One region of the Pseudoalteromonas sp. McH1-42 genome, then DNA from elsewhere that is predicted to be linked to it. Evidence: predicted binding sites of a transcription regulator. Region 1 holds the regulator's gene; the other holds the start of a gene.

Region 1 (4,218 bases):
GTGCGCTGGAAAAGCCATGTCTGGCTGAGCCTTTGTCAGCGGATTATGATGCACTTAAACAGGCTGTGTTAACGCGTTTAGTGGGTTAAAAGGCGGTTTATTGCTTTGCTGGTGGTGTAGTGAGTCACCAGTAAAGCGTATTTAGTAGATTTCAATTTGAAATATAAATGCACTTTCCCATAAAAAATATAAATGTTTAAATAAAAAAATATCATCCCCCAAACACTGTGAAATAAATTCAATCCTTGATTAAATAGGCTCACACCGATTTCATAGGCAAATGGCCGCAATTTGCGTACAATCAAGCCTTCAAAAACCAATCTTACGTGTACCTAGGAGACACCATGTTAGAACGTAACATGAATATTGCAGATTTTGACCCAGAACTATTTCAAGCGATCCAGTCGGAAACCACCCGCCAGGAAGAGCACATTGAGCTTATCGCTTCTGAAAACTACTGTAGCCCGCGCGTACTAGAGGCTCAGGGGTCGCAGTTAACTAACAAATATGCTGAAGGTTATCCGGGTAAGCGTTACTACGGTGGCTGCGAGCACGTCGATGTGGTTGAGCAGCTGGCGATTGACCGTGCTTGTGAATTGTTTGGCTGTGATTACGCAAACGTTCAGCCTCACGCGGGTTCTCAGGCTAACGCTGCGGTATTCCAGGCGCTGCTTCAGCCGCATGACACTGTGTTGGGTATGAGCCTGGCGCATGGTGGTCACCTGACGCATGGTTCACACGTGAACTTTTCTGGTAAAACCTACAATGCAATTCAGTATGGTCTGAATGAAGAAACGGGTGAAATTGACTACGCACAGGTTGAAGCGCTGGCATTAGAGCACAAGCCAAAAATGATCATCGGCGGTTTCTCTGCTTACTCAGGGATTGTTGACTGGGCTAAATTCCGTGAGATTGCTGATAAAGTCGGTGCTTACCTGTTGGTTGATATGGCACACGTTGCAGGTCTGGTTGCTGCGGGCATCTACCCAAGCCCAATCCCACACGCACACGTTGTGACAACAACTACACACAAAACATTGGCTGGTCCTCGCGGCGGTTTGATCTTGTCTGCATGTGGTGATGCGGATATCTACAAAAAACTGAACAGTGCGGTTTTCCCCGGTGGTCAGGGTGGTCCTTTGTGTCACGTAATCGCTGCTAAAGCGGTTGCATTCAAAGAAGCGTTGCAAGACGAGTTCAAAGCCTACCAGACACAAGTGGTTAAAAATGCACAAGCGATGGTCGCAGTACTTCAGGAGCGTGGTTATAAAGTGGTCTCTGGTAAGACAGACAACCACCTGTTCCTGCTTGATCTGATCGACAAAGACATCACAGGTAAAGATGCTGACGCTGCGCTAGGTCGTGCCAACATCACCGTGAACAAGAACTCTGTACCAAACGATCCGCGTTCTCCGTTTGTGACTTCTGGTCTGCGCATTGGTTCACCAGCTATCACGCGCCGTGGCTTTAAAGAAGCTGAAGCGGGCGAGCTGGCAGGTTGGATCTGTGACGTGCTTGATAACATCGAAGATGATGCGGTACAGGCACAAGTAAAAGAAAAGGTTAAAGCAATCTGCGCTAAGCTACCTGTTTACGCGTAAAGCTGAGATACCACCTAAACAGATAAGAAAAGGCTGCCTTAAGTGCGGCCTTTTTTATGTGCATCGAATGCTACTATCTTGATATACTGGCAGCAATTGGCTCAAAGTGCGTTCTGAATTAACTGAAGCAGTTTGGGTTTTTATCTGTTTTTCATAGTGAGCTTTTATGCACTGTCCATTTTGTACGGCAAAAGAAACCAAAGTGATTGATTCACGATTAGTTGGCTCGGGTCATCAGGTCCGCAGGCGACGCGAGTGTATTTTGTGTCATGAGCGCTTTACCACCTTTGAAGGTGCAGAGCTGGTTATGCCCAGGGTCATCAAGCAAGATGGTTCCAGAGAGCCATTTAACGAAGACAAGTTACAAAATGGTTTGCATCGCGCGCTGGAGAAGCGCCCGGTGAGCACCGAGCAGATTGAAGAAGTGGTTCACCAGATCAAGTCTCAGTTACGGGCGACTGGCGAGCGGGAGGTGCCCAGCCAGCTGGTTGGTGAGTGTATTATGGAAGCATTGAAAAAACTCGACAAAGTCGCTTACGTGCGGTTTGCGTCGGTGTATCGTTGCTTTGAAGATGTGAAAGAGTTTGGCGAAGAAATTGCCCGACTGGGGGATGAATGAGTTTTACACAGGCCGATCATACCTATATGGCACGCGCCATTGAATTGGCTCAACAAGGTCGTTTTACCACCACACCCAACCCGAATGTAGGCTGCGTGATCGTTAATAATGGTGAGATTGTCGGTGAAGGGTTTCATTTGCGAGCCGGAGAGCCACATGCAGAAGTACACGCCCTGCGTGAAGCGAAAGCGCGAGCTCGGGGTGCAACAGCCTATGTGACACTTGAGCCCTGCAGCCATTACGGCCGCACTCCTCCGTGTGCAAAAGGTCTGATCGAAGCCGGAGTGAGCAAAGTCATTGCAGCCATGGTTGACCCTAACCCTGAAGTGGCGGGGCGGGGATTGGCGATGCTCAATGAGGCCGGGATAGAAACAGCCTCTGGGCTGCTGGAACAACAGGCCCGAGCACTGAACAAGGGGTTTTTAAAGCGCATGGAACACGGCTTGCCTTTTGTTGTCTGTAAGTTAGCAGCAAGCCTGGACGGTAAAACGGCACTGGGTAATGGTGAAAGCAAATGGATCACCGGCGAAGCGGCACGACGAGATGTTCAGCTTGGCCGGGCACAAAGTTGTGCGATTTTAACTGGCGCTGACACCGTGCTGGTCGACGATGCCCGGCTTAATGTGCGCGCACAGGAGCTGGCAGACATTGAGCGCCCTGTTGAACAATGGCGGCAACCGGTTCGGGTGATTATTGACTCGCAAAATCGTCTGCATCCTGAGTTAGCTTTGTTTAAAACCCCGTCTCCTGTCGTTATTTTGCGTTCAGACCTTGATAATCAACACAACTGGCCACATTTCGTAGAGCAAATTAAAATTAATAGCCATGCTGGTAAAATTGACTTGCATGCAGCGCTGAGCATGTTAGCTGAGCGTAATATCAATCAAGTCTGGCTGGAAGCCGGTGCAACACTGGCGGGTGCCATGCATCAACAAAGTTTGATTGATGAATATCTGATTTATCTGGCACCTAAGATCATCGGCACCCATGGTAAAGACTTGTTCAACAGTGCGCCGTTGGCGTCGATGAGTGAGATCACCGAACTACATATTGCAGAGGTCGTGTCGATAGGGACGGACATTCGCGTCACGGCACACAAACAACAAGGTAAGTAAGACATTATGTTTACAGGCATCATTGAAGCAACGGGCACATTGACAGAGCTAACGCTTAAACAGGGTGATCTCAGCGTGCGAGTTACCAGCACAACACTGGATATGAATGATGTGCAACTTGGCGACAGCATTGCCACCAATGGAGTGTGCCTGACCGTTGTTGAGAAGTTTGCTGACGGTTTTCGTGCCGACGTTTCAAATGAAACGCTGAAGTTAACCCGTTTCGGTGAATATCGGGTTGGACAAAAAGTGAATCTGGAAAAAGCCCTGCAACCGATCTCACGTCTTGGTGGTCATTTGGTATCTGGTCACGTCGACGGCATTGCTGAGGTGGTCGCCGTGCAGCCTAATGCACGCGCCACAGATTACTGGCTCAAAGCGCCAGCACAATTAATGAAATACATCCCCTATAAAGGCTCCGTGGCCATTGATGGCATAAGCCTGACTGTAAATGACCTGGATGGTGATAAATTCAAGTTGACGATAGTGCCACATACCGCACAGGAAACCACCATTGTCGACTTTAAGGTGGGAACCTTACTCAACCTGGAAGTGGATCAGATAGCACGTTATCTGGAAAGGTTGATCCAGGGTGAACCGGTTGCCACGCAGCAATCAACTCTCACATCTAGCTTGCTCGCCAAAGCTGGGTTTATTAAATAACTTGCCAATTACGACTTACTAACGGAAAGATTATGAGCTTAAACAGCGCACAAGAAATCATCGACGACATCAAAGCCGGTAAGATGGTCATTCTGATGGATGACGAAGACCGGGAAAATGAAGGCGATCTGATCATTGCGGCAGAGCATATTACGCCAGAAGCAATTAACTTTATGGCGACTTATGGCCGTGGCCTGATCTGTCTGACAATGACGCAGGA
Region 2 (4,218 bases), on a different contig from region 1:
CATTGGCGCTGCCATCTGAGTATTTAACGCCATTTTTTGCCAGATAGTAAGCAAAGTTGATAACACCGATACCCAAAGTACGACGACCCATAGTGGCATTTTTCGCCGCTGGGACAGGGTAATCCTGGAAGTCCAGCAAGTTGTCCAGCGCACGAACAGCCAGCTCAGCAAGCTCTTCAAGTTCATCCAGGCTGCTGATAGCGCCAAGATTAAATGCAGACAGAGTACACAATGCAATCTCGCCTTCTTCGTCATTGACGTGGCTCAGTGGCTTAGTTGGCAGTGCAATTTCCAGACACAGGTTAGACTGACGAATAGGTGCAACTTTTGCGTCAAACGGGCTGTGGGTATTACAGTGGTCAACGTTTTGCAGATAAATACGACCAGTACTCGCGCGTTCCTGAGCAAACATAGAGAATAGCTCTAGTGCTTTAATGCGCTTCTTACGGATTGACTCGTCCTGCTCATACTGTACATACAGACGTTCGAACTTTTCTTGATCTTCGAAGAACGCGTCGTACAAACCAGGCACATCTGATGGGCTGAACAAAGTGATGTAATCGTCTTTGATCAAGCGAGCGTACATCGTTTTATTGAACTGAACACCGTAGTCGAGGTGTCTTACACGGTTTTCCTCAACACCCCGGTTGTTTTTCAGAACCAGCAGGTTCTCCACTTCCAGGTGCCATAGAGGGTAAAATAGTGTCGCAGCACCACCACGAACGCCTCCCTGAGAGCAGCTTTTTACCGCTGTCTGGAAGTGCTTGTAGAATGGGATACAGCCTGTGTGGAATGCTTCGCCATTACGGATAGGGCTACCCAGAGCACGGATCCTACCGGCATTAACACCAATCCCGGCGCGTTGGCTAACGTACTTAACAATCGCTGACGACGTAGCGTTAATAGAATCAAGGCTGTCTGCTGTCTCAATTAATACACACGAGCTGAATTGACGAGTCGGAGTACGTACGCCCGACATAATTGGCGTAGGCAGTGAAATCTTAAATTGTGAAACCGCGTCGTAGAAACGCTTTATGTAATCAAGGCGTGTCTCTTTTGGGTAATCTGAGAACAAGCTTGCTGCAACCAGAATATACAGGAACTGAGCGCTCTCATAGATTTCCCCAGTCACTCGGTTTTGCACCAAGTACTTACCTTCTAGCTGTTTAACGGCGGCGTAACTAAACGACATATCACGATCATGCTCCAGAAAGTCGTTTAACTGCTCGTATTCTTCTCGAGTGTAATCAGTCAACAAACCCGCATCATAGCGCTTATCTTCAACCAGTTTAGTCACATGATCGTACAAATGCGGTGGCTCAAACTGACCATAAGCCTTTTTACGCAAATGGAATACTGCCAGGCGCGCTGCCAGATATTGATAGTCTGGCGTATCTTTGGAAATGAGATCAGCGGCGGCTTTAATGATGGTTTCATGGATGTCTTCGGTGCGAATACCATCATAAAACTGAATGTGAGATTTAAGCTCTACCTGAGAAACAGACACATTGTTCAGGCCTTCAGCTGCCCAGTTTATCACTCGATGAATTTTATCTAAATCAAGCGGCTCTTTACGGCCGTTTCGTTTACTGACAGATAATTGTTGGTTCATAGCTACGCCTGTATTCCCCCGGAATGCGGTAATTGTCATCGCATATTCATAATTGCTTAGCATTTCACCACTATATATGGTGTCCGCTAGAAAGAGGATCACAAGATAGTGGGGTTATCGCTATTTTGCAATAGAGCAACTTTCTATGGATTGTGGATAACATAGGGATAATATTTTTATGTTAGCAAACACTAACCTTCTGCTATCCAACATGGCTGCAAACAAAAAAAAATCAACTCACGACAATCGATTTTTCTCTTTTTTTAAGAAAATTTTGCAAACTGCACGACTGTTTTTTTTCTGTGCAGGTTTGTTCTCAATATAGTTCAAAACACTACATATAGTGGCATTTTTTAATCAATGCCACTAAATATACGAAATGAGTGATTCTGGGTTAGTAAGATTTAGATCTGCAGACCAGCTGTGTGCCTCTTCCAGGGAAGGAATGAATCCCCACAAGGCTGCCGCTGACCGCATTCCTGCCGCCTTTGCCGCTTCAATGTCACGTTCAGCATCTCCAACATAGGTACACATGGTTGGATCTACGCCTAATTGTTCTGCGGCGAGTAGCAGTGGCTCAGGGTGTGGTTTGGCGACTTCCAGTGTGTCGCCGCATACCACCACCTCAATACCCTTAAGCTGGCTAATCTGAGCCAGCAGGGGCATGGTCAGAAATGTGGGCTTATTGGTCATAATCGCAATTTTAATTTCTCTGCTTAATAAGGTTTGAAGCAAAGTTTCAATGCCCTCAAAGCAGCACGAGTGGACAGCGATGTGTTGTGCGTAATGGTCCAGTAGCTGTTGTTTTAATGCTGCAAAGTCGAATTTACTGAGGTGCTCCCCAAACCCGACTTCCAGCAACGCCTTTACACCATTGGAAATAGCGGGGCTATATACCGAGCGTGATACCTCGGCCATTTCGTGCTGTTTTAAAACGTGATTGAGTGCGGCGCCCAGATCATCACTGGTGTCGAGCAGGGTACCGTCGAGATCAAATATTACAGCCTGTGTCATGCGAGTTTCTCAAAGTGGAGGAGGTAATTGACACTGACGTCATTCGTCAGCGTAAAGGTTTTACCAAATGGGTTATAATTGATACCAGCAGCGCGGCGTACTTTCAATCCTTCGGCTTCGGCCCAGCCTATCAGGGTCGAGGGACGGATAAACTTGTTATGGTCGTGGGTGCCCGGGGGAACCATCTTCAGCACGCGTTCAGCCGCGACAACTGCAAGCAAAAATGCTTTGTGTGTCTTGTTCAATGTTGAGAAAAACACGTCGGCACCTGGTTTTGCTGCTTTTGCAACAGCTGCAATAATAGAAGCCGGATCGGGTACATGCTCAAGCATTTCCATGCAAGTGACAACATCGAATTGTGCGCTATGGTGTGCGGCAAATTCTTCTGCTGATACTTTGCGGTAATCAATTTTAACGCCTGCTTCTAGCGCGTGTAGTTTCGCAACATTCAGTGGCTCCTGACCGAGGTCAATGCCATGCGCTTGAGCGCCCATTTTTGCCATGCTTTCTGTCAGAATACCGCCACCACAGCCAACATCGAGCACTTTTTTCTCAAACAAACCACCACAGCGATCGTTAATAAAGTCTAGCCGTAACGGATTAATGTCATGCAGTGGTTTAAATTCGCCTTCGCGATCCCACCAACGTTCAGCTATCTCTTCAAACTTTGCAATTTCACTTAAATCCACATTTTGATGTTCGGTCATAAAAAACTTCCTCGTTGAACTGAGCGCATTCTATCGGTATTGGATGAAATTTCCGAGTCATTTAGCCACTGCATTAGCCCAGAAACTATGATAGTATCCTCAGTCGAACTAATAATAATTGAACCTTTTGATGTCTATAGTGTGACACAAAAGGAAAAGACTCTGAAGGAAAGTGGTATTAAATGACTGATCTTGCCAATGAAATCCTCCCGGTCAATATCGAAGACGAATTGAAAAATTCCTATCTTGATTACGCGATGAGCGTCATCGTTGGACGTGCTTTACCTGACGTCCGTGATGGCCTGAAGCCTGTGCATCGTCGCGTGCTATTCGCGATGAACGAGTTGCGTAACGACTGGAACAAACCTTATAAGAAATCAGCCCGTGTTGTGGGCGACGTGATCGGTAAATACCACCCACACGGTGATAGCGCAGTTTACGACACCATTGTTCGTATGGCTCAGCCGTTTTCATTACGTTATATGCTGGTGGATGGCCAGGGTAACTTTGGTTCAGTCGACGGAGACTCTGCGGCTGCGATGCGTTATACCGAAGTACGTATGGCAAAAATGTCTCATGAGCTGCTGGCTGATCTGGACAAAGAAACCGTAGATTATGTGCCAAACTATGATGGCACTGAGCAAATTCCTGACGTGTTACCAACAAAAGTACCTAATCTGCTGGTTAATGGTTCTTCGGGTATCGCGGTTGGTATGGCGACAAACATCCCACCTCATAACCTGACTGAAGTGATCAATGGCTGTCTGGCTGTGATCCAAAATCCAGATATTACTATCGATGAGCTAATTGATTATATTCCGGGACCTGATTTCCCGACTGCGGCTATCATTAATGGTAAGAAAGGTATCGAGCAAGCATACAAAA

Evidence for each region. Region 1 encodes NrdR, which represses ribonucleotide reductase genes. Its sites were predicted from a motif close to AAACACNANATNTNGTGTTT; they were not measured.
Region 2: nrdA (class 1a ribonucleoside-diphosphate reductase subunit alpha) is a predicted target of NrdR. The motif match lies at 1,678-1,697, and genes of this name have one in related genera.

The regions. Positions count from the first base shown of each region.
Region 1 covers NZ_JAKRFU010000027.1:49,675-53,892, reverse strand. Annotated here, with positions in the region: gene thrC (threonine synthase) at 1-89, shown strand, start outside; gene glyA (serine hydroxymethyltransferase) at 345-1,601, shown strand; gene nrdR (transcriptional regulator NrdR) at 1,768-2,220, shown strand; gene ribD (bifunctional diaminohydroxyphosphoribosylaminopyrimidine deaminase/5-amino-6-(5-phosphoribosylamino)uracil reductase RibD) at 2,217-3,335, shown strand; gene MHN31_RS20610 (riboflavin synthase) at 3,342-3,998, shown strand; gene ribBA (bifunctional 3,4-dihydroxy-2-butanone-4-phosphate synthase/GTP cyclohydrolase II) at 4,031-4,218, shown strand, end outside.
Region 2 covers NZ_JAKRFU010000015.1:54,218-58,435, reverse strand. Annotated here, with positions in the region: gene nrdA (class 1a ribonucleoside-diphosphate reductase subunit alpha) at 1-1,612, opposite strand, end outside; gene MHN31_RS14740 (HAD-IA family hydrolase) at 1,979-2,626, opposite strand; gene ubiG (bifunctional 2-polyprenyl-6-hydroxyphenol methylase/3-demethylubiquinol 3-O-methyltransferase UbiG) at 2,623-3,333, opposite strand; gene gyrA (DNA topoisomerase (ATP-hydrolyzing) subunit A) at 3,516-4,218, shown strand, end outside.